3 regions of the Gottfriedia acidiceleris genome follow, and region 3 is predicted to be linked to each of the others. Evidence: a T-box and tRNA genes for the amino acid it is inferred to sense, from the RefSeq annotation. Region 3 holds a T-box; the other regions hold tRNA genes.
The links. The T-box of region 3 lies ahead of lysS (lysine--tRNA ligase). A T-box ahead of a tRNA ligase gene usually reads a tRNA of that ligase, here a tRNA-Lys.
Positions count from the first base shown of each region.

Region 1: it has a tRNA-Lys gene. The T-box ahead of lysS (lysine--tRNA ligase) is inferred to sense a tRNA for this amino acid. The anticodon was not compared.
Region 2: it has a tRNA-Lys gene. The T-box ahead of lysS (lysine--tRNA ligase) is inferred to sense a tRNA for this amino acid. The anticodon was not compared.

Region 1 covers NZ_CP096034.1:4,664,286-4,675,541, forward strand. The annotation lists gene MY490_RS21880 (two-component system regulatory protein YycI) at 1-229, opposite strand, end outside; gene MY490_RS21885 (YycH family regulatory protein) at 216-1,568, opposite strand; gene walK (cell wall metabolism sensor histidine kinase WalK) at 1,565-3,400, opposite strand; gene yycF (response regulator YycF) at 3,400-4,104, opposite strand; tRNA gene MY490_RS21900 (tRNA-Phe) at 4,454-4,526, opposite strand; tRNA gene MY490_RS21905 (tRNA-Asp) at 4,533-4,608, opposite strand; tRNA gene MY490_RS21910 (tRNA-Glu) at 4,632-4,703, opposite strand; tRNA gene MY490_RS21915 (tRNA-Lys) at 4,723-4,795, opposite strand; gene MY490_RS21920 (adenylosuccinate synthase) at 4,967-6,256, opposite strand; gene dnaB (replicative DNA helicase) at 6,532-7,887, opposite strand; gene rplI (50S ribosomal protein L9) at 7,914-8,357, opposite strand; gene MY490_RS21935 (DHH family phosphoesterase) at 8,354-10,330, opposite strand; gene MY490_RS21940 (YybS family protein) at 10,423-11,256, opposite strand, start outside.
Region 2 covers NZ_CP096034.1:245,718-256,973, forward strand. The annotation lists tRNA gene MY490_RS01320 (tRNA-Asp) at 1-69, shown strand, start outside; tRNA gene MY490_RS01325 (tRNA-Gln) at 637-711, shown strand; tRNA gene MY490_RS01330 (tRNA-Gln) at 853-927, shown strand; tRNA gene MY490_RS01335 (tRNA-Lys) at 1,051-1,123, shown strand; tRNA gene MY490_RS01340 (tRNA-Leu) at 1,137-1,219, shown strand; gene MY490_RS01345 (TIM barrel protein) at 1,441-2,262, shown strand; gene MY490_RS01350 (amino acid permease) at 2,286-3,656, shown strand; gene MY490_RS01355 (SIS domain-containing protein) at 3,761-4,774, shown strand; gene frlD (fructoselysine 6-kinase) at 4,838-5,620, shown strand; gene MY490_RS01365 (GntR family transcriptional regulator) at 5,681-6,409, shown strand; gene cls (cardiolipin synthase) at 6,521-7,966, opposite strand; tRNA gene MY490_RS01375 (tRNA-Arg) at 8,539-8,615, shown strand; tRNA gene MY490_RS01380 (tRNA-Pro) at 8,621-8,697, shown strand; tRNA gene MY490_RS01385 (tRNA-Gly) at 8,703-8,776, shown strand; rRNA gene MY490_RS01390 (16S ribosomal RNA) at 8,859-10,408, shown strand; rRNA gene MY490_RS01395 (23S ribosomal RNA) at 10,561-11,256, shown strand, end outside.
Region 3 covers NZ_CP096034.1:2,107,638-2,118,893, forward strand. The annotation lists gene MY490_RS10275 (hypothetical protein) at 1-98, shown strand, start outside; gene lysS (lysine--tRNA ligase) at 164-1,732, opposite strand; T-box leader at 1,807-2,070, opposite strand; gene MY490_RS10285 (DUF6944 family repetitive protein) at 2,178-2,846, shown strand; gene MY490_RS10290 (DegV family protein) at 3,027-3,890, shown strand; gene MY490_RS10295 (DUF3243 domain-containing protein) at 4,046-4,294, shown strand; gene MY490_RS10300 (DHA2 family efflux MFS transporter permease subunit) at 4,654-6,129, shown strand; gene MY490_RS10305 (SH3 domain-containing protein) at 6,345-7,253, shown strand; gene MY490_RS10310 (IDEAL domain-containing protein) at 7,481-7,816, opposite strand; gene MY490_RS10315 (RrF2 family transcriptional regulator) at 7,943-8,356, opposite strand; gene spxA (transcriptional regulator SpxA) at 8,460-8,855, opposite strand; gene MY490_RS10325 (GNAT family N-acetyltransferase) at 9,231-9,785, shown strand; gene MY490_RS10330 (DMT family transporter) at 9,854-10,711, shown strand; gene MY490_RS10335 (MarR family winged helix-turn-helix transcriptional regulator) at 10,926-11,256, shown strand, end outside.

The DNA.
Region 1 (11,256 bases), 2.1 Mb from region 3:
TTTTCTTTGAGAAATCCTTGCTATTACCCGATATATAAGATTCCTTTAAAGAATTTTTAGGTAATGTCACATATGTGATATCATTTTCCTTTAATTGCTCCTCAATACTCGATTCTGCCATCGTATCAAACTGGTCGCTACTTCGCTTTTGATAATATTGAATCGCTAAAAATAAATCTAATACTAAGAAAGTTAAAATAAATATTGTTTTGATCCTACTCCAATCCAACAATATTCACCCCAGTTCTACTTAGCAAATCTTGATCAATCTTCTTATATGTGTCATCGTAATTTATAATCCAAACAGGTTTTAACTGGATAGCTCTATTATAGTACGGCTGATTGATTGTTGATTTATCTTCATCAAATATCGTCTCGTACCCTAAGCTAATATCCTTAATTAGGGATTTATTAATAGACTTATTATTAGATATAATCTCCATAATTTGAGGACCAGCCATTAACTCCATTTCACTTTCCTTCTTATCCACCTGAATTCTAAATTTATACAATGGACGTTTAAAGGTTTCTATATCATCTACTCCCCAACTCGTCGTGATTGTTGAATTATTATATACAGGTAAATTATTTACAAAAAGTCTAAATGAAACTTCATTATTCTCAGGTTTAACACCCGACAAAATATATCCATCAGTCCAACCACCATGAGCATTAATAAAATCAACACTTCTTTGGACTAATAAATTAGGACTCTGATTATTATTGTTTTCAGGTGTTGTCGGGTTAACAAATGAAATCGAACGATTTAATGGTGAAACTGACATTAATCTAGTACCGTCTGTGAATGTATCTCCTGAATCAGTACTTTCTTTACGGACATTTGAAGGATCACTAAATATTGCATCTTTTAATTTATCAACATCTATATCCGTTGTAAGAAACTCCATCGTAGTTAATTTGATTGGTTTTTTAGGTAAATAAATTATCTTACCTGAATCTAACTTATATCTTAAGCTTTCAGTAAAGCTTTCGTAATTATCTCTAATCTTGTCAACTGAAGCAATAATTGAAGAGTTATCAAAGGTTGCTCCATAGAGAATTTTCTGTGCTTCATTTGAAAAATAGATCCTTGCTGAAGAATCCTGTTTAGATGATAAATTGATGATTATTCGGTCAAATAAAACATTTTGTAATCGTTTTGCATCAAGATTAAGAACTTTACCTAATGTCTCTACTGGTACTACAGTTGGAAAAATAATTTCTAATTTATTTTTTCCTTTTGTAATTGATTGATAGGCAACTTCAGACGTTTTATTTGTCAGGTTTTCAAAATTCGTGATTTCGGATTTCTGCAATGATCTATAAATCGGTGATATATTACTCTGTTTAGTTGTTTCATAATTTTTATTTGATTCATGAACAACTAATAAATTCGGAATGACTATATCCTTAAAGTCTCTCTTTGCACCAATCGAAACTTTTTGGACATAGTCTTGATTCTGAAGTACATCATATGTTGGTTGATATGACCATAAGCTATATGAAAGTACTAAGCTTACTATAACAAGAGTAGTTAATATAACTGATTTTATATATTCTCTTCTCATTCCCACTCATCCTCTTGGTCATCAGCCACTGGAAGTGTGAAATAGACTGTTGTACCCTTTCCTTCTTCACTTTTAGCCCATATATGACCATCGTGCGCATAAATCATTTCTTTTGCCAAAGCAAGCCCTAGGCCAGTTCCTCCAACTTGTCTCGATCTAGCTTTATCTACACGATAGAAACGATCAAATATCTTTGATAGATTTTCTTTTGGAATTCCCATACCTTCGTCAGTAATACTAACTAATATTTGATCTCTAGACTCCTTAATACGATAAGTTACAGTCCCACCCTCTGGGGAATACTTTAGTGCATTTGAAATAATATTATCTAACACTTGTGTAATTTTATCTTCATCTATAAATACAAATCTTGTCTTACTTATGAATTCGCGTTTGAACGATACTTCTTGAGACTTACTCATTTCATGTCGATCAATTATACGATTAAATAACTCTGTAAAGTTAACCCAATCTTTCATTAAACGATATTCTGTACTATCTAACTTAGATAATTGTAATAAGTCATTTACTAACCTAATCATTCGCTCTGTTTCATCTTGAGTTACTTGTAAAAACTTAGGTGCAATTTCTTTATTCTCCCAAGCTCCATCTGATAATGCTTCTAGATAGCTTCTCATTGTTGTTAACGGCGTTCTTAATTCATGCGAAACATTTGCGACAAACTCTCTACGTTCTTGCTCTATTTTTTCTTGTTCAGTTACATCATAGAGTACCGCAATTAGACCATTAACTTTGCCAGACTCTTTTTGTATAGTTGAAAAGCTTGCTCGTAGAATCATTGGTCTCTTATTCTCGCTATAATCTAACATAATTGAATCTGGCTCATCGTATAAATCATCTAAAGTATTAATCTTTTCTATTCCCAATACCTCTAAGATTGATTTATTTAATACTGTTTCACGTGAAACATTAAGCATCGTTTCAGCTGGATCGTTTAAGAGAATAATTTTCCCTCTACGGTCAGTTGCGATAACCCCATCTGACATATGCTCTAGTACTGATTGAAGCTTTCTTCTTTCTCCATCCGTTGAAGCTCTGGCTTGCTGTAAATTACGTGATAGATTATTAAATGATATCGTTAATTCACCAATCTCATCTTCACTATAGGCCTTTAATTTGCGAGAGAAGTTTCCTTTCGCCATTTCTTGGGCCTGTCTTCTTATTTCCGAGATTGGCTTCGTAATGGCTTTAGCCAATAATATCCCTAAAATGGATGTAATCGCGACTGCTATAAGTGTACCAGTTGAAAAAATACGGTTAATTAATTCCATTCTTTCATAAGTGCTTTCCATTGAAGCACTCGTGTAAATGGCTGAAACAATTTCGTCACCTTCCATTACAGGGGTAACAATTGTTTTCATTCGATGACCATTTTTAGGGTCAATTAACACTTTCTCAGTTCTAGTACCTACTAGAAGAGCTCTTTTTACTAAAATATCAGTAGTCCTTTTACCTACAATAGATCGATTACTAGAATCTGAAGTAGCAATAACTTCACTATTTTGGTTAATAACTCTTACATCTGATATTCCAATATTCTTTCCGAAGTCAGAAACTATTTTTTGGATATTAGCTTTTACTTCTGGGTCGTCCAGAGTTTTCTTTTTTTCGTACTCTATTTTTATATTATAAGCCAGTAGCTTAGCACGTTCGTTTATCGCAACTGTAAAACTGTTTACGAGCTGCTTTTCAAGCTCTCTTGAAAAATAAACGCTAATAATTTGCATAGCTACCAAGATGAGTAAAATATAAACAAGTACAAATTTAAAGACAATTGATTTAAATAAACCAACTTTATTATAACCTGCCATTAATCTTGCTCCGGATCACGCAGGTAATATCCTACTCCTCTTCTTGTTACAATGAAAAGTGGATAACTTGGATTGTCCTCAATTTTTTCACGAAGTCTTCGAATTGTTACATCGACAGTTCGTACATCTCCAAAGTAATCGTAACCCCAAACAGTTTGAAGTAAATGTTCTCTCGTCATAACCTGTCCGATATGCTTCGCTAAGTAATATAGTAATTCAAATTCGCGGTGAGTTAATTCAATCTTCTCGCCACGTTTTGTTACGATATAGGCATTTGGATTAATAACGAGCGAGCCAATAATAACTTCAACTGACTCCTCTTTTTCAGATGTAGTTCCTGTTTGGTGTCTGCGTAAATTTGCTTTTACTCTGGCAAGCAACTCACGAGTACTAAATGGTTTTGTTACGTAGTCATCTGCTCCCATTTCTAAACCTAGTACTTTATCTAATTCTGAATCCTTTGCTGTAATCATAATGATCGGCATTTCATGGTTCTTTCTAATTTCTCTACAAACTTCTAAACCGTCTCTAATTGGTAACATAATATCTAATAAAACTAAATCAGGAAGAAACTCATCTACTTTTTGTAATGCTTCCTCTCCATCATACGCGCAAACAATTTCAAAACCTTCTTTTTCTAAATTAAACTTCAATATATCAGCAATTGGTTTTTCATCATCGACTATTAATATTTTTTTATTCATTCCCCGCACTCCTTTTCTAGTCAGTTTTTGTTACCATCAATTCTATACATATCTTTTGCAATTTAATATTAAATTAGGCAACAAATAAACTTATCTTAGTAATTTCGTTTTGTGGACTATCTCTCTAAATATAATACGACTACGATCTTACGTGTTATTCATTTTATATATAAACACTAAATTTTTGAAAAAAACCTCTAGCCTGTTGCTAGAGGTCTACTCCACTTACTTCTATTTTAAATTAAGTAGGTTTTTTTGTAAAATCGAACTGTTTTATTCAAACTAGAAATCTCTTTCGATAAGGTCAATATAAAATAAAAAACTACTGTATATACAGTAGTTTTTATGATGGCTCGGGACGGAATCGAACCGCCGACACGAGGATTTTCAGTCCTCTGCTCTACCGACTGAGCTACCGAGCCATTATATGGCGGTCCCGACCGGGATCGAACCGGCGATCTCCTGCGTGACAGGCAGGCATGTTAACCGCTACACCACGGGACCAATATAATTTTATAAAAAAAGGATGACCCGTACGGGACTCGAACCCGTGTTACCGCCGTGAAAGGGCGGTGTCTTAACCGCTTGACCAACGGGCCACATTAATTTAAGAAAAGATGAGCCATGAAGGATTCGAACCTTCGACCCTCTGATTAAAAGTCAGATGCTCTACCTACTGAGCTAATGGCTCACAATTAGAATATATTACTTAAAAGTTTAAAAATTTTATTTAGCATTCATAAACTATGTACTAGTTATGACGACAAGATTTATCTTATCATACTTTCTAATAATTTTGCAATAGTTTTTTTAAAAAAATAACAAAAGCCCCTAAAATTTTATTTAAGGGCTTTTTATTAGATTAAGCTCCGTAAACGTTACGTACGATATTCGTTTGGTTACGGTCTGGACCAACTGAGAATACAGATAACGGAATACCTACTAATTGAGACACACGTTCTACATAATGTCTTGCATTAACTGGTAGTTCATTAAGCGTTTTTACTCCTGTAATATCTTCTGTCCAACCTGGAAGTTCTTCATAAACTGGCTCACATTCTGCAAGTTGTTTTAAGCTAGCAGGGAACTCAGTAATTATTTCTCCACGGAATTTATAAGCAACGCAAATTTTTACAGTCTCTAGACCTGTTAATACGTCAATTGAGTTAAGTGATAAATCAGTAATACCACTAACGCGACGAGCGTGGCGAACAACTACACTATCAAACCAACCTACACGTCTTGGTCTTCCAGTAGTTGTACCGTACTCACGACCTACTTCACGAATTGTATTTCCAATTTCGTCGAAAAGCTCAGTTGGGAATGCACCTTCACCAACACGAGTAGTGTAAGCTTTACATACACCAACAACGTGATTAATTTTTGTCGGACCAACACCAGATCCAATTGTTACTCCACCTGCAACTGGGTTAGAAGAAGTAACGAATGGGTATGTACCTTGGTCGATATCTAGCATTACACCTTGTGCGCCTTCAAATAATACGCGCTTTCCACCATCAATTGCATCATTTAATACAACAGAAGTATCACACACATATTTTTTAATTTGTTGTCCGAACTCATAATATTCTTCAAAAATCTCTTCGATACTTAATGTATTTGAATCATACATTTTTTCAAATAGATTATTTTTCTCTTCAAGATTACGTTTTAATTTTTCGTAAAACTCTTCTTTATCTAAAAGGTCTGCCATACGGATTCCTACACGAGCAGCTTTGTCCATATAAGCTGGTCCAATACCTTTTTTAGTAGTACCAATTTTATTATCACCTTTACGCTCTTCTTCTAACTCATCTTGTTTTAAATGATAAGGTAAGATAACATGAGCACGGTTACTAATACGTAAGTTGTCAGTTGAAACACCTTTATCATGTAGGTATGCTAGCTCTTGTACTAAAGCTTTAGGATCTACAACCATACCATTTCCAATAACACAAATTTTATCTGAGAAGAAAATACCTGATGGAATTAAGTGAAGTTTGTACTTTTCACCATTAAATACGATTGTATGACCTGCATTGTTACCACCTTGATATCTAGCAACTACTTCTGCCTGTTGTGATAAAAAGTCAGTAATTTTTCCTTTTCCTTCGTCTCCCCATTGAGAACCAACTACTACTACTGATGACAATGTACTGCACCTCCGATTAAAATACGCTATTTCCGAACTAAAACCAAAACTAGTATATCAAACTTACGGAATTTGTCAATAAATCTCTTTGAATAATTCTGTTCTAAGTTTTATTTGTTCGTAAATACAAACTAAAGAATTTGATAAAAATAGTTTGCCCTAACAAAAAAAAATAATCACATAGATTCACTATGTGATTATTTATTAGATGGCATCCCAAGTAGTAGCGATCAGACGATTGAACAGATATGCGACTGTCTGATTCGAAACTATTTTTAAGCACCTGGTGCTTCATCAAACCTTCGTTCTAAGTTTACGAACTTGTTATATTCTTTTACGAAAGCTAATGATACAGTACCTACTGGACCATTCCTTTGTTTAGCAATAATGATTTCAATAATATTTTTATTCTCTGATTCTTTATCATAGTAATCATCTCGGTATAAGAACGCAACTATATCCGCATCTTGCTCAATACTTCCTGATTCACGGATATCAGACATCATTGGACGTTTATCCTGTCTTGACTCAACGCTTCGCGATAGCTGAGATAAGGCTATTAGAGGTACTTTCAATTCCCTCGCTAGTCCTTTAAGTGATCGTGAAATTTCAGATACTTCTTGCTGACGATTTTCTCCGCTTTTGCCGTTACCTTGAATAAGCTGCAGATAATCAATTAGGATCATTCCTAAGCCATGCTCTTGCTTCAGCCTTCTACACTTAGCTCGTATGTCATTAACTCTAATACCAGGTGTGTCATCGATATATATGCCTGTACCAGCTAGGCTACTAGCAGCCATCGTAAGCTTATTCCAGTCCTCTTGTTCGAGATTACCTGTACGCAAAGCCTGTGCATTAATATTCCCTTCCGCACAAAGCATACGCATTACAAGCTGATCCGCTCCCATCTCGAGACTGAAAATTGCTACGTTTTCATCTGTTTTAGTCGCTACATTTTGTGCGATATTCAATGCAAATGCTGTTTTACCTACTGAAGGACGGGCAGCTACAATAATTAAGTCATTTGGCTGAAATCCCGCTGTCATACGATCCAAATCAGTAAACCCTGTTGGTACACCGGTGATTTCGCCACGTTGATTGAACAAGGTCTCAATTTTACTAAATGTAGTAAATACTACATCTTTAATACTTTGAAAACCAGAAACGTTTGTGCGTTGAGCTACTTTTAGAATACTTTTTTCAGCCTCGTTTAGTACAACATCTACTGGAATATCTGGCGCATAGCTCTCCGTTACAATATTTGTAGCGGTTCTTATTAATCTTCTTAAAGTAGATTTCTCTTCAACGCTCTTTGCATAATATTCAACGTTAGATGCCGTTGGTACTGAAGCGAGCAAATCATTTAAGTATGATACTCCTCCTACTTCTTCTAAAACTCCTTGATTAGCTAGTTCAGAAGTTAGCGTGATAACGTCTAGAGGCTCATTCCTTGAAGCAATCTTAAGCATTGCTTCAAATATTTTTTGATGGGCAGCTCGATAAAAGTCATCTGGTAAAAGCCGTTCTGAAGTTGATATTAGCGCCTCAGAGTCTAACAGTATGGCTCCTAATACAGCCTGTTCAGCTTCTATATTCTGTGGTGGAGTACGATCATTTAGCAAATCACTCATTTCTAGTCCTCCAGATGCTTGTTTTCTTATTGTTCTTTAACGTGTACTTTTAAAGTTGCACTTACTTCAGGATGCAATTTCACTTTAATATTTGTTACACCTAGTGCTCTAATCGCATCATTCATTTCGAATTTACGCTTATCTAGTTTAATACCATGTACTTTTTGAAGTTCATCAGCAATTTGCTTGCTTGTGATTGATCCGAAAAGACGACCGCCCTCACCTGATTTAGCTTTTAGTTCTACTGTTAAAGTTTCAATTGTTTCTTTAAGCTTTTTACAATTTTCTAATTCGATTTGCGCATCTTTTAATTCTTTATTTTTTTTCGCTTCTAGCGTTTTCATATTACCTGCAGTAGCTTCTATAGCATCTCCATTTTTGATTAAGAAGCTTGCATAGCCATCTGCGATATTTTTAGTTTCTCCTTTTTTACCTTTTCCTTTTACATCTTTTAAGAAAATTACTTTCATTTGTTTGTTCTCCCTTCAATATATTCATCGATTATTCTCAATAAATGTTGTTCAACTTCTCTGATTGAAGAAGATTCAATTTGAGCAGCAGCATTTGTTAAATGACCTCCACCGCCAAGCTCTTCCATTATTAATTGAACATTTATATTTCCTAATGAACGACTGCTAATGCTAACAACATTATCTGACCTTTTCGCAATAATAAAAGATGCAATGACATCAGTCATCGTCAATAATGTATCTGCAGCCTTGGCGATTAAAACTTGATCATAGTTTACATTGTCTTTTCCAAAGCTAATCGCAAAGCCCTCTTTATACATATAGGCTTCCTCTATTAGTTCTGCTTTGCGAATATATTCATTCATATCTTGTTTTAGTAAATTTTGAACGAGGATTGTATCTGCGCCATTCGAACGCAAGTATGACGCTGCGTCAAAAGTTCGTGCTCCTGTTCGGAAAGTAAAACTCTTTGTATCAACAATAATACCTGCAAGTAAGGCTGTTGCCTCAAGCATGCTTAATTTGATTTTCTTAGGTTGGTATTCTAACAACTCAGTTACTAATTCTGCAGTAGAAGAAGCGTACGGCTCCATATATACGAGAATTGCATCCTTAATGAAGTCCTCTCCTCTTCGATGATGGTCTATAACAACAATTTTATCTGTCTCATTTAAAAGTGATTCTTCTTCAACCATTGTTGGTCTATGAGTATCTACTACGATTATTAGTGTATCATCAGAAATAAGTTCTTTTGCTTTTTCGGGTGTAATAAAACAAGACATAAATTGTTCATTTTTAGACATTTCCCTCATCAAACGATTAACACTTTTATCTACTTCATCTTTGTTAATTACTACATAACCATCCACTTCATTATGCATTACCATTTTTAAAATACCAACTGCTGAACCAAGAGCATCCATGTCAGGTAACTTATGACCCATTATCATAACATTGGTACTACTCTTCATTAAATCTCTTAAAGCATGCGAGATTACTCTCGCTCTAACCCTCGTCCTCTTTTCCACAGGGTTTGTTTTTCCACCGAAAAACTTTACTTTACCGTTAATGTTCTTAACAGTTACTTGATCTCCCCCGCGCCCTAGTGCTAAATCTAAACCAGATTGCGCTAGTTGACCAAGTTCGGTTAAATTTAAACTGCCTACTCCGACACCGACGCTTAGCGTAAGAGGTAAATTACGTTTTGTAGTTTCTTCCCTTACTTGGTCTAATATAGAGAATTTATTATTTTCTAATGCTGCCAGAATTCCTTCATTTAAAACTACACTATATCGATCGGATGAAACGCGTTTTAAGAAAATACCATGGCTATTAGCCCAACTATTTAACATCGTTGTTACTGCACCATTTACACTAGAACGCTCTTGATCATCTAATCCCTGTGTCATTTCATCGTAATTATCTAGTAAAATAATTCCGATTACTGTTCTTTGATCTTCGTATAACTTCTCTAATTGTGCTTGTTCTGTCACATCAAATAAGTAAATATATCGCTCTTCTCTTTTAATGACTACCCGATATGTTCTTTTACTTATATTCAATACATCTTCTTTTTTCTCTTTTTTCGAAATTAAAGCCATTAATCCTTCAGATAGATCATATATGTGTTTACCAATTAGTGAACGATCATCTAAAATATTTAAAATATATTGATTGCCCCATTCGATATGGTACTCTCTATCATAAAGTAATACTCCAATTGGCATTTCTGTTATTGCTTCGTTACTTAAATTTTTCACTCTCGACATAACTGATTCTATATACATATCTAAAACGTAGCGATACTTAATTTCTAACTTTACAACTAGAAAAATAACGCATAAAAAGATAATGATAAAAATTATCCCTATTTTAGGTTGAATATAGACCACAGTTCCGATCAGAAACACTGAAAGAGCAGTTAAAAGATAGACGGGTATAAGAAACATCTGTTTCTTATGAAAATCTTGCATATGTTCAACCCCTAAGCCAAATAAAATCTAACTTACATATTAAAGTTTATTCACTTTTCCACAACAAATTAGTATCAAATATGTTTTTAAGTTTAAATTTTTCTTCTATTAAATATTCCAATTGAGACGATTCCAATTAGTAAAACAATATAAATTAATGGTTGAATGATAAAACTTGCGATCAATAGAATAATTGGTACCGCTTTAGAAAAATGTTTTATATAACTAAAATAAAATATCGATGCATAACCTTGAACGAGCAGTAATATTTGAAGTACATAAGTTAAGTTAATTACTGCTGTACTAATGAAGCTACTTTGTTTCAAATTGAAGAACGAAAAAATCATTACAATTAAAAAGAACCACATGAATCCTACTGGGAGTCTAAACTCTCTAAATGGCTTAAATTTTGGTGTTTTATAACCTAATCTTCTTATTAATGGAAAAGTTACTAGTTGAGTTAAAAAAGCAAGTATAAAACTAACCATTAACAGTAATGAAGGAATTAATGTAGGGATTAGTTTAATAGCATTTGTAAGACTATCTAAAGCCTTTTCATTGGTGTTTGTACTAAGACTAGCACTAAGTTCCTTACTTTTTTCTATAGCTTCCGTTGCCAAGTCTATATTCTCTTTAACAAAATCAATATGAAAAACAGCTTTGAATAGTATGTACGATAGTACTGTATGTATCAAATATAAGAAAGTACTAGTAAGTAATATTTCGCCTTTACTTCGCTCATTTTTCAATAGATACCCAAATGCTATACCAACTGTTGAGTACATTAAAGTAACTGGAAGTAAATTAAATGAAGTAATCACAATCGTTAATCCCAGCGCAAAACAGCAAAGTAAAAGTGATTCTTTAATTGAGTATTTAATACTTACAATAATAAACGGCAGTGGCATAAGGAATGCCATAAATAT
Region 2 (11,256 bases), 1.9 Mb from region 3:
TGGTGTAGCGGTTAACATGCCTGCCTGTCACGCAGGAGATCGCCGGTTCGATCCCGGTCGGGACCGCCATTAATTACTACAAATTGTAGTATTTTTTTCTTTATTTGGAGAAAAATAGTAAGAGTGGATGTTTGGAGTTAGTGCTGAAATATCAGATTGTTTTTTATTTTGAGAAGTAAATTCGAGAGGTAGAACAATACAACATAAAAAACCCTGCGGTGCAGGTTCATTAAGTTAATTCGTATTCTACAATAAGAAGAATATTGAAATGTCGGATTGTTTTTATCTTGAGGAGCTGATTCGAGAGATAGGGCAATACAACATAAAAAAAATCCTGCGGTGGAACTTCATGAAAGTTACTCGTCTTTAGGTAAAGATGAATTCCAAAATTGTCGGATTGTTTTTTATCTTGAGGAGCTGATTCGAGAGATAGGGCAATACAACATAAAAAAAATCCTGCGGTGGAACTTCATGAAAGTTACTCGTCTTTAGGTAAAGATGAATTCCAAAATTGTCGGATTGTTTTTTATCTTGAGGAGTAAATTCGAGAGGTAAAAGCAATCAACATAAAAAAAAATCCTGCGGTGCAGGTTCATGAAGTTAATTCGAAGGAGTCAGTTCATGATGCTAAATCAATGGGCTATAGCCAAGCGGTAAGGCAACGGATTTTGATTCCGTCATGCCCTGGTTCGAATCCAGGTAGCCCAGCCATTTGTTTTTTGTAAGGATGTCGGATTGTTTTTTATCTTGAGGAGTAATTCGAGAGGTATTAACAATACAACATAAAAAAAAATCCTGCGGTGCGGGTTCACGAAGGTTATTCTAAGAAGTAGATTCGTGATGATAATTCATTGGGCTATAGCCAAGCGGTAAGGCAACGGATTTTGATTCCGTCATGCCCTGGTTCGAATCCAGGTAGCCCAGCCATTTTAGTTTTTTATTAATATGTTTAAGGTAAGGGGAATTGTTTTTATCTTAGACGCGATCGTGTAGACAGTAAGTTGGTTTAAAGATATATTGTATTTAGTTATAATTACTTTTAATTATTACGAGCCATTAGCTCAGTAGGTAGAGCATCTGACTTTTAATCAGAGGGTCGAAGGTTCGAATCCTTCATGGCTCACTTTTGTTTATTCGCGGTCGTGGCGGAATGGCAGACGCGCTAGGTTGAGGGCCTAGTGGAGGTTTCTCCGTGGAGGTTCAAGTCCTCTCGGCCGCATCAAATTATATATATAGTAACAAGGCTTCTACGTAATGTAGAGGCCTTTTTTGTGTTTAAAAATTGGCTTACTTTTATAGACTGGTTGGTCACGGTACTAGACTTTGTAGGAATTAAAATCGAATATTAAAAATTTTTAAAATTTATTGTATTTTATGTTATTCTTGATTATAATACAAAGCATAACAAATCAAATGACTTTAAGAAAAAGGGGGTAATCAATTAAAATAGCAGGGATGAATATTACGTTCAAGCATTATCCTATCCAATATTTTTTGGATTGTATGGATCAATTAGGTATCAGTAGCATTGAATTATGGGCTGGTGAACCACATCTCTATGTTTATAGAAACTTGCTTTGCAATTTGAGGGAGATAAAGAAAGAAATTAAAGCTAGAAGTATGGAAATAGTCTGCTATACTCCAGAACAATGCATTTATCCTTACAATCTTGCTGCTTCAGATCCGGATTGGAGACAAACGAGTATTGATTATTTTATTGAAAATATTCACTCTGCTGTGGAATTGGAGACGGATAAGATGCTAATTACTTCAGGGATAGGTGATTTTTCTCTAACAAAAGAAGAATCGTGGAAATATGCAAGTGAATCAATCTATCAAATTACAAAGGTGGCGGAGCACGAGGGTATCACTCTTGCACTAGAACCATTAACAAAATTTGAATCTAATTTAATTATTAATACGCGGGGATTAAAGAGAATGATTGAAGAAATAAAGTCCCCTTTTTTAAAAGGGATGATTGATACCGTTGCAATGAACCTGGCGGGTGAAACACCAGATGATTATTTTTTATTGCTTCCTGAGTTATGTCATTTTCATCTAGTAGATGGTGATCGCAAGACAGATTCCCATCTTGCTTTAGATGATGGTAATTTACAATGGAGAGAATATGTAAAAAGCATGCAAAAGCACCAATACGATGGGGCATGCACTCTTGAAATTATGGGGTCAACTTATTATCAAAATCCATTAGATGCTTTTAAAAAATCCTTAGTGAAACTAAATGAATTAGGAATTGTATAATCTAAAAATTTGGAGGAGCCTTTATGAGTAATACTACGCTTACACGAAAGCTTGGATTTTGGTCGGCATTAGCAATTGCTGTTGGTACGACCGTAGGGTCAGGTATCTTTGTCTCGTCTGGTGATGTAGCAAAAGCAGCGGGAACCCCTTCTATTTCTATTTTAGCATGGATTATTGGTGGTATTATTGCTATTCCGCAAGTAATGGTTCTTGCTGAATTGTCGACTGCTTATCCTGAAAATGGAAGCGGTTACGTTTATTTGAATAAAGCAGGCTGGAGACCATTAGCCTTTTTATATGGATGGGCAACATTCTGGGCGCTTGATCCACCATCTATTTCTATTATGGCTCTAGCAGTAGTTTCATACTTGGCAAGCTTTTTCCCATTTTTCTCTGGATTTGCTGGCAAGTTGTTAGGGGTTGCGATAATTTTAATCATAACTTCTATTCATTATCGAAGTGTAAAAGAGGGCGGGCTATTTCAAGTGATTATTACAGCCGTGAAAATCATTCCATTCATTATTGTTATTGTTCTAGGGTTAATGTATATGCACGTGGGGAACTTCTCCTATACGCCTCATGGAGAAACGGTAAAAACAAGTCTAATCGGTGGCGTTTCTGCCACAACCTGGGCATATACCGGTATGGCCGCCATTTGTTTTATGGCAGGTGAATTTAAAAATCCTGGAAAAACGCTACCTCGTGCATTGATTAGCTCTGTCTTTATTGTATTAATCTTATATACTTTGCTAGCAGTCTGCGTAATTGGATTAATGCCTTTTAGCAAATTGATGAGTTCTAGTGCAGCTGTTTCTGATGCGGTTAAGTATATACCAGGACTATCTCATATTGCTTCTTCGTTTGTTGCGATTACTGCAATTATAGTTATTTTAGGATCACTAAGTTCCTGTATCATGTTTCAGCCTAGATTAGAGTACGCTATGGCGAAGGACGGGCTGTTTTTCCAGCGTTTTGCTCGTGTCCATCCAAAGTATGAAACACCAAGTTTTTCAATTATTGTTCAAGTTACCTATGCATGTATTCTAGTTTTTGCAACCAATTTAACGACTTTACTAGGCTATTTCACATTAATTCAATTAGTGATTAATATTTTGGATTTTGTAGCGGTTTATAAATGCCGTAAAAGGGAGGACTATAACCCGATTTACAGGATGCCAATGTGGAGACTAACGACTATTTTAGCAATAATTGGAGCTTCTTGGCTTGCTTGGGGTACGTTTACTTGGGCTCCGTGGCAAGGGATGGTAGCTGCATTCATAGTTATCGCTACTGGACTACCTGTTTACTTTTACTGGGAAAAACGCTATGGGCCCAATAAGAAAAATGACGGTAATCTAGTAACAAAGAAGAATTCAATTATTTCAGGAAGCTAGTGAACTTTTACTAGCTTCTTAATTTTTTGAAAAAGCGATTGCTTTATTTGTTATAGTTAATTATAATACAAGACATAACAAATATGTTTTAGGGGGATCTCACCATGTTAAAATTTGATGAAGCGTTATTTTTAAAACTTGTTGAAGAAGAAGGACTTGCATTTAGAAGTAAAATTGAGGATATCGTCGATTCAATCTGTCAAAAAGGTTACAGCAATCTTTTCCTTATTGGTGCTGGCGGAACTATTGCAATGATGTATCCTTATAAATATATTATAGAATCAAACTCAACGATCAATGTACATGCCGAAATCGCAGCCGAGTTTATGGTCATGAACAATAAGCATTTTACAAAGAATTCCGTATGTATTTTCACCTCAGTTTCAGGGACAACACAAGAAACTGTTGCAGCGGCAGAGTTTTGTAAAGAAAGAGGGGCTACTACAATTGCTTTAGTAGCGGAGCCGAATACTCCATTAACACAAGTAGTAGAATACTGTATTACAACTCGCTCGGAAAAACATTCCTTTGATACATTCTTTATGCTGCTGTACATGGTAGTATTTCGCTTCATGTATAATAACAATGAATTTCCACAATATGAACAGTTCACAAAAGAAGTTTCCTTGTTGCCACAAGCGATTTTAGCTGCCGTAAAAGACTATGATAAAAAGGCAGAGGAATTTGCTATTAAACATAAGGATACAGATTATCATATGATGGTAGGCTCTGGTAACTTATGGGGTAACACGTATTCATACGCGATGTGTATATTGGAGGAAATGCAATGGATTCATGCAAAGTCTATCCACGCAGCGGAGTTTTTCCATGGTACGCTTGAGTTAGTGGTTGAAGATACTAGTGTTATTTTACTTAAAGGTGAAGATGAAACAAGACCGTTGATGGATCGTGTTGAAAGGTTTGCTGAAAAAATCACGAGTCAATTAACTGTTATTGATACAAAGGAATTTGAATTGCCAGGAATTAGTGAGGAATTTAGAAAACACTTTTCTGTCAGTATTAACTGGGCTGTTTTAAGTCGAATTAGTGTTTACCTTGAAAGAGAAAGAAACCACTCATTAGACCTAAGAAGATACTACCGCAAAGTAGAATATTAAAAAATTTAATGGGCACTACATGGTAGTGCTCATTTCTTAGATTAAAAAGAAGGTTGGGATTAGATGAGAATTGTTACAGTCGGCGATAACTGTATGGATGTCTATCTTGCAAACGAGAAAGTGTATCCCGGAGGAAATCCGGTAAATGTTGCTGTCTACTTAAAAGAGCTAGGGGCAGACTCTTCGTATATAGGTTGGGTTGGAAGTGATTCCTTTGGCGAACAAATGATTAATTCGATTCAAAGCAAAGGTGTCGATACATCGTTTATTTCTAAAAAGATAGGAAAAACAGCGGTTACCTATGTTAAATTGGTTAATAATGACCGTCATTTTGGAGATTACGATGAAGGAGTAATGGGTCAGTTCACATTAACTGATGAAGAACTTGAGTATATCCAAACTCAACAACTTGTCCACGCTGGTATATGGGGTCATGTTGAGGAATATTTTCCACTTTTTAAACAAAAAGGGTTGCTTACTGCATTTGATTTTTCAGATCAGTTAGAGCACGATTTAGTAAAGAAATTACCTAGTTATGTGGACTATTCCTTTTTTTCTTATAAAAAGGATGATGAATTTATCAGGGGATTTTTAAAAGATGTACTAACAAAAGGTTCTAAGGTGGCTGTTGCTACGCTTGGAGAAAATGGATCTTTAGCTTTCGACGGAAAACATTTTTATCAATTTGGAGTATTGGAAGATAAAGTTGTTGATACGATGGGAGCAGGAGATTCTTTCATAGCTGGTTTTCTTTATGGTACTTTACAGGGCTTTTCGATCCAACAGTGTTTGGAATTAGGGACTAAAACTGCTACAAAAACAATTGGCTATTTCGGTGCATGGTGACGATAACTAGTCGGCAGTGTATAATAATGTTGAAAAACATTGACGGATAGGATGAAAATTATGAACCTAAATTCTTCAACCCCACAGCCTCTCTATATGCAGATTAGGCAAATGCTTCAGAATGATATTCAACAAGGGAAGTACCAACCAGACCAGCAGATTCCCACAGAAGCTGAGCTTTGTGAAACGTATAATGTCAGTCGAATCACTATTCGAAAGGCCATTGAGGAATTAGTGAAGGATGGTACATTAACACGCATACCACGCAGGGGGACGTTTGTAGCTTCGAATAAGTTTAATAATGAACTGTTATCTGTAAGCGGATTCTCAGAGTTTAGCCACCAATTAGGGATGATTCCAAATTCCCGAATCCTTAGAAGTGAAGTCATCCCAGCACCAAAGGATGTTGCAGAACATCTTAAAGTTGAAGAAGGAAGTCGCGTACTAGAGCTTGAGCGACTTATGTATGTGAACGACCGTCCACTTTTTTATGATATTGCGCATTACTCACTAATTCGTTTTCCTGATTTGGAAAAGAAAATTGCAACAGATGAATCCACATATAAAGTTCTCTCAAAGGACTATAATACAGAAATCATAAGTAACGATAAAATCATCGACGTAATCGGTGCGACAAAAGTATATGCCAATTATCTTGAATGTGATATAGGAGCCAATCTTTTTAAAATCCTAAAAATCGCTTATGATGCAAATGAGGAACCTGTCCACCTTTCAACATTCATGTGTGAAACAAGTAAGGTAACCTTAACAGTTCATCGAACAAAATAGAGATGAGTCTATTTTAAGTGGAATACATATTTTTATAAAAAACTCACTTTTATTATTTAAAAGTGAGTTTTAGCGTTTTAATAAACATTACAGTTAAGTAATGATTTTTATCTACAATATTGGAGATAAGAGGCGTGAGATAGCTTCTTTTAACTTGATCATGACTGATCGCTCTTGATATTTTTCAATTGTAAGCTCACTACTATGATTACTATCAAGTAAAAAAAGACTTTGTAGCTCAGAAGCTTTTTCTTCTGAATAGGTGATTGCGTTTATTTCAAAATTCAGTTTAAAACTACGTGTATCAATATTCGTAGTTCCTACCGAAGCTACTTCATGATCAACAACGATTGTCTTAGCATGTAAGAAACCATTCTCGTAAAGCAATATTTTTGCGCCATATGATAAAAGTTCTCCAGCGTACGATAGAGATGCCCAATACACGAATGGGTGATCAGGTTTACTTGGAATCATTATTCTTACATCGATACCAGATAAAATTGCGATTTTGCACGCATCCATAATGCTTGTATCTGGAATAAAATAAGGTGTTTGAATATAAACACATTTTTTTGCAGACATAATTAATTTAACATACATGTTTTTTAAGTGTTCTGTTTCTGAATTTGGTCCACTAGCAACAATTTGGATAGGGGTACTTCCGATGTTTTTTTCATTATTAAATGAGAATTCTTCTATATTATGTATAGGTTGGTTGGTAGCTTGTTGCCAGTCTAAAATAAATCTACCTTGAATTTGATTTACTGATTCTCCCTTTATGCGAAAATGAGTATCCCGCCAATAACCAAACTTTTTATCAATACCAAGATACTCATTTCCAATATTGAACCCTCCTATATAAGCAATTCTTCCATCAATAATACACAGTTTTCTGTGATTTCTATTATTTAATCGAAAATTGATTAGTCTTAAAAATGAAGGGAAGAAAGCTCTTACCTCACCACCATGTTTAACAAGTTCTTTGAAAAAAGAAGGGGTAATTCTTTTGGATCCAATGTCATCATACAGGACTCGCACTTTCACACCTTCTGCCGCTTTTTTGGAAAGTTCATCTCTAAGTTTCTTTCCTAAAGAATCACGCTGGATAATATAGTACTGGATATTAATTTCTTTTTGAGCAAGTTGGATGTCTTTAAATAGAGAATTAAATTTTTCGTGTCCATCTCGAAACGTTTGGATTTCGTTATCTGTTGTTAATAAAGCGTTAGCTGACTTTAAATTCATCATAATTAAATGTGAATGCTTTGATAGTAACTCATCTTGATGAAAACTTTGATCATTAAGAATTTTATTAGCCTGGTCCGTAACCGCTAATTGTAGATATGTTTTTTCTTTAGTCGATAGATGGTAGAAATTTTTTTGTTTTAGCTGCCTACCTAAAAATAGATATAGTAAAAATCCCGCTATAGGTATAAAAAGTAAGATCATTAGCCAAGCCCATGTGGCGACAACATCTCTTTTTTCAATAAATACTAGTACTCCTGCTAGAAGTATATTGATGATCAGGAGGATTGTAAGAAAATTATCGATACCCATTTTTGACACTTCCTATTAGTTAAATTACCTCTTTTTAGTTTAGTATCTTTTTTTATGCTCATTAATAATATTTTTTATTTAAAAGAACAAAGTATTCGAAAACACTTCTTAGTAACTCTAAAATACAGTCATATTATTGATACCAATTCTATCTCTTTAAAAACTCAAAAAATGAAACATAACAATTCTTTATGAGAAAAAGGAATTGCGCTACTTTTATCGGAGTCTGTCCTTAAATTATACTATAGTAATTCAGTTATTGTTTTGTAGTACTATGTCATAAACGTTAAATATGTACTGATTAAACCTACATTAATAACTTAAAAAGGCTTTTAAACCTAGTTAAGTCAAATAAGTAAATAAACTCGTGATATTTCTATTTGAAAAGTGTTGACATTGAATGTTCGATGCTTTAATATAGTTTAAGTCACGTCAGACAAGTTAACGAAGTCAACGAGAGCTTATCGTAGTAAGCTGTTAAAGTTAAAAAAACTTTTAAAAAAGTGTTGACACAAACAGTTAGATGTTATAAACTGTAAAAGTCGCTAACGAAGACGACACACTTACAATATGCGCCCGTAGCTCAATTGGATAGAGCGTTTGACTACGGATCAAAAGGTTATGGGTTCGAGTCCTTTCGGGCGCGCCATATTACGGGAAGTGGCTCAGCTTGGTAGAGCACCTGGTTTGGGACCAGGGGGTCGCAGGTTCAAATCCTGTCTTCCCGACCATTTTCGCGGGTGTAGTTTAATGGTAAAATAGAAGCCTTCCAAGCTTCGGTCGTGGGTTCGATTCCCATCACCCGCTCCATTATGAACTTTGAAAACTAAACAAAACATGAAGTAAACGTCAATTATTAGTTTTTTGAGCAACACAAGATTTAAACTTAACTTTTATGGAGAGTTTGATCCTGGCTCAGGACGAACGCTGGCGGCGTGCCTAATACATGCAAGTCGAGCGGACTAATGGGAGCTTGCTCCCGTTAGTTAGCGGCGGACGGGTGAGTAACACGTGGGCAACCTACCTGTAAGACTGGGATAACTTCGGGAAACCGGAGCTAATACCGGATGACATAAAGGAACTCCTGTTCCTTTATTGAAAGATGGCCTCGGCTATCACTTACAGATGGGCCCGCGGCGCATTAGCTAGTTGGTGAGGTAACGGCTCACCAAGGCGACGATGCGTAGCCGACCTGAGAGGGTGATCGGCCACACTGGGACTGAGACACGGCCCAGACTCCTACGGGAGGCAGCAGTAGGGAATCTTCCGCAATGGACGAAAGTCTGACGGAGCAACGCCGCGTGAGCGATGAAGGCCTTCGGGTCGTAAAGCTCTGTTGTTAGGGAAGAATAAGTGCTAGTTGAATAAGCTGGCACCTTGACGGTACCTAACCAGAAAGCCACGGCTAACTACGTGCCAGCAGCCGCGGTAATACGTAGGTGGCAAGCGTTGTCCGGAATTATTGGGCGTAAAGCGCGCGCAGGCGGTTTCTTAAGTCTGATGTGAAAGCCCCCGGCTCAACCGGGGAGGGTCATTGGAAACTGGGAAACTTGAGTGCAGAAGAGGAAAGTGGAATTCCAAGTGTAGCGGTGAAATGCGTAGAGATTTGGAGGAACACCAGTGGCGAAGGCGACTTTCTGGTCTGTAACTGACGCTGAGGCGCGAAAGCGTGGGGAGCAAACAGGATTAGATACCCTGGTAGTCCACGCTGTAAACGATGAGTGCTAAGTGTTAGAGGGTTTCCGCCCTTTAGTGCTGAAGTTAACGCATTAAGCACTCCGCCTGGGGAGTACGGTCGCAAGACTGAAACTCAAAGGAATTGACGGGGGCCCGCACAAGTGGTGGAGCATGTGGTTTAATTCGAAGCAACGCGAAGAACCTTACCAGGTCTTGACATCCTCTGACAACCCTAGAGATAGGGCTTTCCCTTCGGGGACAGAGTGACAGGTGGTGCATGGTTGTCGTCAGCTCGTGTCGTGAGATGTTGGGTTAAGTCCCGCAACGAGCGCAACCCTTGATCTTAGTTGCCAGCATTTAGTTGGGCACTCTAAGGTGACTGCCGGTGACAAACCGGAGGAAGGTGGGGATGACGTCAAATCATCATGCCCCTTATGACCTGGGCTACACACGTGCTACAATGGATAGTACAAAGGGTTGCAAGACCGCGAGGTGGAGCTAATCCCATAAAACTATTCTCAGTTCGGATTGTAGGCTGCAACTCGCCTACATGAAGCCGGAATCACTAGTAATCGCGGATCAGCATGCCGCGGTGAATACGTTCCCGGGCCTTGTACACACCGCCCGTCACACCACGAGAGTTTGTAACACCCGAAGTCGGTGGGGTAACCTTTTAGGGGCCAGCCGCCTAAGGTGGGACAGATGATTGGGGTGAAGTCGTAACAAGGTAGCCGTATCGGAAGGTGCGGCTGGATCACCTCCTTTCTATGGAGACATCATGAACCGATGGTTCATGTATGAAATGTTTCTTCATTGTTTTGTTTAGTTTTGAGAGTTCACTCTCAACTTTGTACCTTGAAAACTAGATAATGTCATTCATTAAACTGCGTAAGTTTAATTCAATTAGTTTTAAAATTAGTTAAGTTAGAAAGGGCGCACGGTGGATGCCTTGGCACTAGGAGTCGATGAAGGACGGGACTAACACCGATATGCTTCGGGGAGCTGTAAGTAAGCTTTGATCCGGAGATTTCCGAATGGGGAAACCCACTACTCGTAATGGAGTAGTATCTTTACCTGAATACATAGGGTACTGAGGACAGACCCAGGGAACTGAAACATCTAAGTACCTGGAGGAATAGAAAGCAATAGCGATTTCCTGAGTAGCGGCGAGCGAAACGGAAGATAGCCCAAACCAAGAGGCTTGCCTCTTGGGGTTGTAGGACACTCTATACGGAGTTACAAAGGAACGGGGTAAATGAAGCGACCTGGAAAGGTCCGTCAAAGAAGGTAAAAACCCTGTAGTTGAAACCTCGTTCCCTCTTGAGTGGATCCTGAGTACGGCGGAACACGTGAAATTCCGTCGGAATCTGGGAGGACCATCTCCCAAGGCTAAATACTACCTAGTGACCGATAGTGAACCAGTACCGTGAGGGAAAGGTGAAAAGCACCCCGGAAGGGGAGTGAAAGAGAACCTGAAACCGTGTGCTTACAAATAGTCAGAGCTCGTTAACGAGTGATGGCGTGCCTTTTGTAGAATGAACCGGCGAGTTACGATCCCGTGCAAGGTTAAGTTGAAGAGACGGAGCCGCAGCGAAAGCGAGTCTGAATAGGGC
Region 3 (11,256 bases):
CAAAAGGAACACTAGTCGCACCTGAAGACCGTAAACATGAAGATCGAGAAGAAGATTATATTGTAACAGAAGAAGCATTTAAAAATCGTATTCAATAAAAATTGATAAAAATGGGACTCAGATTTTATAGATTTGAGTCCATTTTTATTTTAGCTACCTTATATTAACTTTCGTTGAAGTTTAATAAATTGATTAGCTGATTTTTATTCACTACTTGAAACAACAATGGAATAGGTGGTCCACTTGTTCTATTTAAAACAAGCTGATAAATCATTGTGAAAAAAGTTTTTTGATTTGCTTTCATTATTTTTTTATCTTCATGATAACAAATCGCATATAATTCTTTCATTAATTCAGTTTGATCTAGGGCCTCATTATTTAATAGATAGCTACATAAATTTTTCAGCCAAAATTTCTGACCTTCAGTTAAAGAGTGATAAAATCCAATACCTTGTTTTTCGTTTATCATGCTATTTTTTTGTGGATTGTATTTTTTAATCCAATATTCTGCCATAAGACTAATTTTCTCTATTTCAATGGATGAGTAATTTTCTCCATTATTAACAAATATGTCTTTTAATAAATCTACATTGTAATTAATGAGAGGCAGAACGTTAGCTACATGATTAAATTTTGGATATTTTTTATCAATTTTGCCAATATGTGCAAATTCGACCGATTGGCAAATATCTAAATAGTGTAAAGATTGATCAATATAATTTGATTGATACCGTTCAAATTCTGAATAGTTTTTAATCACATCTTCATCTAGACCAATATTAAATGCTGCTGTTGGTTTATATTTAGCAAACATAAAGAGAATCACTTCTGGTAAATAGATTTCCAATAACTCAGCAGGTGTTATTAAATTACCAGTGGAGCTCGACATTTTTTGGTTTTGACCTTTTATTCCAATAAACTCATACGGTGTATAATGAGGTGCATCATAGTCAAATATGGCTTTAGCAATTTCTTTTGAAACATTGTAACTACCGGTTTCAGATGAATGATCTCTTCCACCAGGTTCAAATACAACGTCTTCTTTCATCCACCTCATAGCCCAATCAAATTTCCATTTTAATTTAATATTGTCTGCAACTTCTACAGATAATTGATTTGAAAATCCACAGCGACAAGTATAATGTAAAGTTTTGCTTTCCTTATTATATTGGGTTATTGAAGGATCATCTTTCTCGCAATTTTCACAGTAAAGAGTAATAGGGTAAAAATCATTACGTTCTTGTTCATTTGGCATGCTTGTTTTGAACTTCATTAAAATATTATAAATTTCTTTTCTTTTCTCAATAGCATGTATTATGTCTTCATTGTATCTACCAGATTTGTATTCTTTACTTTGATAAATAAACTCAACCTCAATGCCTAGTTCACATAAGGAATTTTCAAATTCTGTTTCAAAGTGTTCAGCGTATGTTGAGTGACAGCCATATGGATCAGGAATATTTGAATAAGCTTTCCCTATAAAACGATGATAAGTTGGATCAATTTTATTCGGGACCTTCCTAAAACGATCAAAATCATCCCAAGAAAAGATAAATCTTGTTTTCTTACCTAAATTATTTAAAGCTTTCACAACAAAATAAGTTGTAATGATCTCACGAAAATTTCCAATATGAACCGACCCCGATGGACTTATGCCAGATGCACATACATAAGTTTCTTTATTTGGATATTTTTCAATTAATTCATTTGCGATTTTAATTGCCCAATGCATGTTTTCACCTCAAAATTTTTTATTTAACTTTCAAATTGCAAATAAAAAAACTCCCACCCCCAAGATTTAATCATCTTGAGGACGAGAGTTTGTTAACTTCGTGGTACCACCCCAGTTTATTGATATGTTACCATACCAACCTCATTTAGGTACGGCACGAATGCTTATACCCTATCTCTATAACGGGAGAACCCGGCGTACCATCCCTAAAGTGAACTTTAGTTCCATACGAAGCTCCAAGTCTTTTTACATAAAGTTCATTATTACTCCTTTTTCAGCAAACAGGAGCTCTCTGTAAATAATTTTAGCTTTACTACTTTTCTCTTCATAGCTTTTAAATTTCGAAATATTAATTGTTATTATATTAATCAAAACAATATTAATTGTCAATTAAATTTAAAGTTGAATAAACTAGTTTAAATACTGTTTGAATGGAGGTGCCAAATTGAGGGATTTAGTTGATGATTTACCCCTAATCGGTGCGTATTTTTTATTATTTGGTACAACAACGGCGGCTGTTGGTATTTCAAGTAAAAAGATCGTTAGTGAAAACTTTGGTAGAAGTTTATTCGCTAAAGGTAATGCAATCGAAGCATTTGGCAACAGTATTCAAGCTATTGGAAGAGAAAAATTATATAAGAGAGCAAAAATAGAAAATGAAAATGAAATAGAAAAAGAATTTGAATTAACAATGATGATTGGTGCTTGGCTTCAAGCGATTGGAAATGGTACAAATACATTTGCAACAAATTTAGAAATAGAAGGATTGGAAAGAGAAGGATTTAGATTAAATGCGATTGGTGGTGTCATTCAATCAATTGGTGCACAAATTGAAACAATTGGAGCATTGATGGAAGGGACGCAACTAGATAAAATTGAGGCATATGGCAATCAATTAATCGGTTTAGGTGCTTTAATTGACGGAATTGCTAATGCTGCATTACTACGTGATAAGATGATTTTAGGAGAAGATTTATTACTTGTTGGTAGCTGGGTTCAAGTGTTCGGAGCAATTTTAATTATTTATGCACTACGAAATAAAAGAAGCGAATATGAGAGAGAACAATTAGAATATCGTTATGGCTATTATCCAAATAAACAGTTCGAATGGTAAATTACTAATTTTTTGTGAAGAATATGAAAAAAAGAAGGTATATAGTAGTTAATAGCAAATATTATTATTATTAAAATTATATTAAAACTTTTTATTTTTCTGTAAAACCATTTTGTGAGAGAATAGAATTTATCAGTTTAAATAGGCTAAACCAATTTTTTGAAACAGAGGTATGATTAGATGAATTTAAAAATAATTACGGATAGTGCGGCGGATTTACCAAAAGAGATCATCGAACAATATAATATTGATGTCATTCCATTACGCGTTTATTCGGAAGATGAAAAAGAATATTTTGATGGTTTAACATTGGATTCAAAGACTTTATTTAATGAAATGCGTAATGGAAAAGTATTTAAAACGTCTCTTCCGTCGTATGAGTATATTTATAACACCTTCGTTAAATATGCGAAAGAAAATACACCATGTATTTATATTGCGTTTTCTTCTGAACTTTCTGGTACATATCAATCTGCAGTAATGGTAAAAAATGAGTTTGGCGAGGAATTTCCTGATTTTGATATAGAGATATTTGATACAAAAAGTGCATCAATCGGACAAGGGTTAATTGCTGTTAATGCTGCAAGGCTTGCGATGAACGGAGCTACAAAAGAAGAGGTTGTTAATAATATACAAGATAGTATACAACATATTGAACATATCTTTACAGTAGATGACCTTCAATATTTGGTGCGTGGAGGTCGCTTAAGTAAAGTGGCTGGTTTTGTAGGTAATTTATTAAATATTAAACCGATTCTACACGTTGAAGATGGAAAGTTAATTCCAATTGAGAAAATTAGAGGTTCAAAAAAATTGATAAAAAGAATTCTTGAAATTATGGAATCTCGAGGGACGAATTTATCAACTCAATTAATTGGTATTTCTCACGGTGACGATCTTGACAAAGCAATTGAAATTAAAAATGCGATGGCAGAGACAGTTGGATGTAAGGAATTTGTCATTAATTCAATCGGATCTGCTATAGGTGCTCATGCAGGACCTGGTACTTTAGCGATATTTTTTATGAACGAAAATAAAAAATAATATGATAAAAAGAGCTAACTTTGCAAAATGATTAGCTCTTTTTATTTTAATTTTCTGACAATATTACCCGGATAATAATTCATACATAATTACTTTAAAAAAGGTAAATAGTATTTATGTAATCTTCAACAACTATTATGATGAGGTGAAAAACGATGTCAATTTTAGATAACTGGGATCAATGGAAAGATTTTTTAGGTGATCGATTAGAAGCAACAGGTGACAAAGGTGTTGGTGAAGGGGCTATTTCTGAAATGGCATATCGCTTAGGAAATTACTTAGCAAATGAAGTAGAACCAAAAAATGCAGAAGAGCAAATTCTAAAAGACCTTTGGAATGTTGCAGATGAACAAGAACAACATACAATTGCTCATCTAATGATGAAGTATGTAAAAAATAAATAATAAAAATAAATGTGATTAAAAAATAGCCCAATGAATAGAATCATAAGGGCTATTTTTTATTTGTTTTATTTTATTCTGTTTGAAGTAGCTAAGTATGTTTACAAAAAATCAACAAAAATAATTAAAAATTAAACTTGAAATGGACAGATAATTAACATATACTGTACTTATTGTGAGTACTGTTTTCGGATTAAGGACAATTACTATTTACATTTTAATTGTTTTTTTGTATGATAGACTTTCTGTTCAAATTTCGCTTTTATCATAATATGGTTTTTTGCACTAATAAGTAGAATGGAAAATTTGAACGAATTTCAATACCGCTTAACAAAAATAGATTGAGGAAATGGGGATAATATATGAATAATCAGCAAAACTCGGCTGACACGCAGTTTAGCGTAAAAACGATTATTGGTCCAATGATGGCAGTAATCGTAGGTATGATCATGGTTATTTTAGATAGTACGGTAGTAAACGTAGCATTACCTGGAATTACCACATATTTTAAATCAGATTTAACAAAAATGCAGTGGACGATTACAGGTTATACATTGGCATTATCAGCTGTTATACCACTTGCAGGCTGGATGTCTGATCGTTTTGGAGCTAAGAAAATTTTCTTATTAACGATTTTGTTTTTTACAATCGGTTCAGTTCTTTGTTCAGTAGCACAATCTCCTGAACAGTTAATTTTATTTCGAGTAATACAAGGTATTGGTGGAGGAATGGTTGCGCCAATCGGTATGGCAATTATCTTTCGATTAGCTCCTCCAGAAAAAATCGGTTCAATTATGGGAATGCTTGGAATTCCGATGTTACTTGCACCTGCATTAGGTCCGGTTATCTCAGGATGGTTTGTAGAGTATTCTACTTGGCATTGGATTTTCCTAATTAATTTACCAATCGGTATTATTGCAATGTTAATTGGTGCTAAATTTTTACCTAACTTTGAATCTAAATCAGTACCTGCTTTAGACGGATTAGGAATAATCATTGCTCCAATCGCTTTTTCAATGTTAGCTTACGGAGTTAGTCAAAGTTCAACAAGTTGGACTTCAAAAGGAACATTAACAGGTTTAATTGTTGGTGGTGTTGCATTATTACTTTTCATCTTTGTTGAGCTTCGCCTAAAACAACCTTTACTTGAGTTACGTGTATTTAAATCGTCTGATTTTGTTAGGAGTATTTTAATTACATGGATTATGCAAATTGCTTTATTCGGTTCTTTCCTAATTGTTCCATTATTTTTACAAACAGTTAAACAATATGGGGCTTTTGAAACGGGCTTAATTATGTTACCTCAAGCATTAGCTTCTGCTTTAATGATGCCAATTGGTGGTAAAATGTATGATAAAGTTGGAGCTAGACCGATGGCGTTAGTTGGTTTAACAATTATTACATCTGCACTATTTATTTTCTCTAAAATTTCAGTCGACTCATCAGATACATTTATTATGTTAACACTTGCTATGATGGGTGCTGGAATGGGATTATCAATGATGCCGATTAATACACATGTATTGCAATCTGCACCAAGACATTTAGTAAGTCGTGTAACACCTTTAACTGCAGCTGCTCAGCAAGTAATGGTATCATTTGCAGTAGCAGGTATGGCTGGGTTTTTAACTTCTAGTACAAAGGATTACATGGCTAAAACAACAAATCCATTAAATGCAATGATTTCAGCATTTGGTGATACATTCTTACTAGCAGCAGGTATCGCATTAGTAGGAGCGTTGTTAGCAATTATTTTACGTAAACCAAAAATGCTAGACGCAGATGCGTCAAAAGCAGATCTTGACGAGTCAAAATCTTCAATGATGGTCGGACATTAATAAATTAAAAAGAAGCCAAATTTAAAATTGGCTTCTTTTTTTGTCATTTTTGATTATAATTTAAATAGTATCGAAAAAATTTTAATAATTGCTACAATTTTAAGAGAACTGTTATAAATCTAATTGAATTGTAATAAAAATGTCCTTATTATGTAAGGTTGGTTATGTATAATAAAGGCTCGAATATAGATTTACTTTACAATGGAGCTGATTTAATGATTAAAAGTATTTACAAAACAACTTTGGCACTATCAATTTTAACTGGAGGTTTACTCTATGGAAATACTACTCCGAGTTCAAATAAAACCGTGGAAGCTGCGACGATAAGCGGTACAGTAACTGCATCAGTTTTAAATGTAAGAAGCGGTCCTAGTACTAGTTATAAAGTAATTGGGACACTTAAAAAGGGTGCGAAAGTTACGATTACAAGCATAAGTGGATCTTGGTATAAAATAAAAAGTGGAACAAAAATTGGATGGGTTTCAAGTAAATATATTAAAAAAGCTCCAATAACTGTTTCCGCCACAACCGTGAATAAAATGAAAACTTTAGGTACTTCAAAACAATTAATCATTGTGTCAGCAGAAAATGAAAGTACAAGAAATGTTTTAATTGAAACATTTGAAAAAAGCGGTACTAGTTGGAAAAAATTACATACATATTCAGGTGTGATCGGTAAAAACGGCATGATTAGTAGTAAGCAAGAGGGTGATTATGAAACACCTGAAGGGAAATATACAATTACAACAGCATTCGGTAGATATTCAAATCCAGGTACGAAAATGACATACCGCAAAATTACTGCAAATGATGTATTTGTAGATGATTCAAATAGTAAATTATATAATACTTGGCAATTGGCATCAGAAAATAATGGTAGATGGAAAACTGCCGAAAAGATGAATATATCTCAATATGATTATGGATTTGTTATTAACTATAATACTGCGAGAACCCCAGGAAAAGGTAGTGCAATCTTTTTTCACGTAGCTGGAGCTTCGGGATATACTGCAGGCTGCACAGCTACATCTAAAACAAATGTAATCTCTATTTTAAAATGGTTAGATCCTGCAAAAAAACCACTAATTATTCAAACACCATTGAATAAATTAACTCAATATTAATATGAGTTGAAACTGGTCAATGATTTGATCAGTTTTTTTTGTTTCAATCTAAGTACTTACTAAAATTCATGCTGTTTAATTCATGGATGAATGTCTTGTTTATCATTAGATTGAAGCGGAAGAAGGGGTGTCTTATTAAATTTAAATGGTAAGAATTATTGAACTAAAAAAAGGCTGTCTAAATAGACAACCTTTAGGAACTCTTATTACTTCTTTGTTTGTAAGTTTTATTTTACACTATTAACAAGTTGCCTCATTGAGTTTAACTGTGAAGATAGCTCCTTAAACCAATCCTCATCTCCAGTTGAGAGGGCCAAGTCAATTAGAAAGTGAATCTGTTCTTTGTTTGTCACTTTCGAATCAGGAATTTTCTTTACGTTTCTATTTAACATTTGAATGGTCTTTCCAACAGTCTTTTTATGATCTGAAGTTATGACATTTACCTTTACTACTTCATCAAAATTAGTAAGTGATTCAACATAACCTATTACTAATTCTCCATGCAATGATATACCCTTAACCCAATCACCTATTTTTAAAATAGAATCATTATTTAAGTTCATTTTTTTCCACCTTCTTATTTAGAGTACTAGTTAAAAAATTTGTGATCATTACAGCCATTAAAACTAACTGTAATTTTTTTTATTACACTTAAATTAAAAGAAGGCTTAGCCTTCACTTTTTTAGCTTCACTTCTCACATTTGATATGATCGACAATGTCCTTAATAGTATATTGCTTTAAATATCCCCCAAGATGTTTTTCTGCACCTAAGAAAATATTAAAAAGAACATTTTGCATATTTGCCCCAACAACACACTTTTCATTTGATTCTGGGCACTTAGGCTGTAGTGCTCCCTCAGAGGTGATTATATAAATGTCCCATAGATTAACTTCATTTAAATCTACTGCGAATATAAATCCACCACCAGTTCCTTCCTTCGATTTTATAAATCCATGCTTTTTTAACAAACTAAGCACTTTACGAATACGAACTGGATGGACACAGGCACTTTCTGATATTGCATCACTTGTAGACATCCGATCCGGCTGCAGCGCAAGATAAGTTAAACTATGAATGGCAAGAGTAAAATCACTATTCATGGTCTGCCTCCTAAAATCGTTAATTTCTTTAAATATCGTGATTATAATTAGTACTTAAATAGAATGTGTTAGAAAACAGACATTTTAATAATTAATATAATTATTAATTAGCTACTTTTTGTGATTTAATGTATGAAAATGTACGTAGCTTACGAGGAAGAAAACTACGAATTTCCTCTTCATTATAACCAACCTGTAATCTTTTTTCGTCTACGATTATTGGCATGCGCAACATTTTTGGATTATTTATGATTAATTTATATAATTCATTAAGTGGGAGCGATTCAATATTTATATTTAATTCCTGAAACGTTTTTGATTTTTTCGATATAATCTCTTCAGTACCAGTTTCTGTCATACGAAGAATAGATTTAATCTCCTCAAGTGTAAGTGATTCGTTCATAATATTTTTCACACTATAATCAATATCATGTTCCTCTAGCCAAGCTTTTGCTTTTCGACAGGATGTACAACTTGGTGTTACATATAGATTCACCATTCTTTTACACACTCCTTATATTTAAAATGTAATAAAAAAAATTACAGTTGAGATAAAAAACTAGTTATAATGTATTAACTAAAAAACATAATAGTTTGGCTCCCGTACTCAATTTAAATGAGTATACTGTAATTTTATTATTTACAGTTAAAAGTGTCAACTATATTTTTTGAGTTTAAATGATGGATTGTGTTTATACATAAACGAATACAAAAATGAACTATACAATAGGCACAAGTTTAATATTCTACGACGAATTATAAGAATTACTATTGCTAGAATTAATATAGTAAAGTGTAAAAAGTTAGTTTATTTTGAAACTTCTAAGTATAATAGAATATACAAAAAAATAACGAGAAATTTTAGAGGTGGAATATGAGCAAACTAGAATTTTTTGAAATAGAGACTAGTCGATTAAAACTTAGAAGGTTTAAAGATGAAGATGTTAGCAACTTTTATAAATATCGTTCAAATGCGGATGTGGCGATTTATCAAGGCTGGGAAAATTATACATACGAACAAGCGACTAATTTTATCGAAAAACAAAAGTCAGCTGAAATGAATATTCCTGATTCATGGGTTCAAGTAGCGATTGAAAATAAAATGGATGGTCAACTAATAGGGGATATTGGAGTACACACTTTATCGAATCCTAAAAATCAAGTTGAAGTCGGCTTTACGTTAGAGCCAATGTACCAGCATAAGGGATATGCCTTTGAAGCATTACAAGGGATTCTTGATTATTTATTTAATGAATTAAATAAAGAAAAAATTAACGCAATCGCTGTAGAACAAAATTCTTCTTCAATTAAATTACTAAAAAAATTAGGATTTCATGAAATGAAAAAAATAGAAAATTCTTTGTTTAAAGGCCAATATGTAACTGAATTTATGTTTGGGCTTTCGAAAAATGATTGGAATAAAAAGTAGGAGATGGGAATTAAGTGAATTTCTTTAAGGGAGCTTTGTATTTATCATTGGCCGCAAGTATATGGGGCATGACTTATGTTGTCAGTAAAGTAGTATTAGATCGGATTTCTCCATGGTTATTGCTAGAAATGAGATTTCTATTAGCTTTATTCACATTAGGGGTAATCAGTCTTTTCCAAAAAAGCTGGAAAATTAATAAAAAAGATTTGGTTCCTCTCGCAGTTATTTCTTTAGTCGGATATACTGGCTCAATTGGTTTTCAATTTGTTGGTACAAAGCTTTCAGGCGCTGCAATGGGCTCTTTAATTACTTCAGCTTCACCTGCATTAATATCATTATTTGCATTTTTTATTTTAAAAGAAAAAATTAATAGCCGTAAGATAGTTTCGTTAATTTTAGCAACAATTGGCGTAATCGTTGTAATAGGATTACCAAAAGGTGGATCAAATTTAGGTGCATATTTTGGAAATCTCATACTAGTAGGTGCAGCCATTACCTGGGCATTATATACAGTTTTAAGTAAAGTTCAGACTAGTAAATATTCATCATTAACCGTAACAACCTGGGCGACGGTATTTGGCGTAATTTTTACATTACCATTTACGGTTATTGAACAAAGTAATCACATTACTCACTTACCATCAAATGGTTGGATTTGGATGGGGGTCCTATTTTTAGGTACAATCTCAACAGCAGGTGCCTTTTATCTTTGGAACAAAGGATTTGAATTTATTGATACTTCCACAGGATCATTATTTTTCTTTTTACAACCATTAATTGGTACGATATTTGGTTATTTTTTATTAAATGAAGAAATTAGTCCTTCTTTCTTCATAGGAAGTGTTCTAATAGTAGTAGCTGTGTATCTATCGATTAAAGAACCTAAGCAGAAAACGACGCTTCAATATAACTCGAAAAAAGCATGATACATTTTTAAGTAGTTGATATATTCAACTGCTTTTTTTATTGGCTAATTTACCTAAATATACGAATCTTAAGATTAGATGGAATGAATTTTATGAATGCAGACTTTTCTATGTATTTAAATTGACAAATGCAGTAAGGACAAATAATATAAATCTTGTGCGATACATCGTATAAGATTTATTTTACTTAGAAGTATTTTGTTGGAGGGATAAAATGGTAGAACGACCAGAATTTATTCGTGAATCAATCGATTTTTTACAGCGTTTTTTAATGAAAAGCCTTCAAAAGCATTCGGAGGAACATGGAGTTACAATTCCACAAGCAAGAGTTATTGGCGAAGTATATGCTCATAAAACAATGAGTATTAAACAACTTTCTAAAAATCTTAAAATGACGCAAAGTACTGTATCAGATATCGTTGAGCGTCTGACTACAAAAGGCCTTTTATTGAAAACACCTAATCCAAAAGATAAACGTTTCGTCGAGATTTCTTTACCTGATAATATTGCAGATGAAATACATGATAACATTACTGAAATTGCAA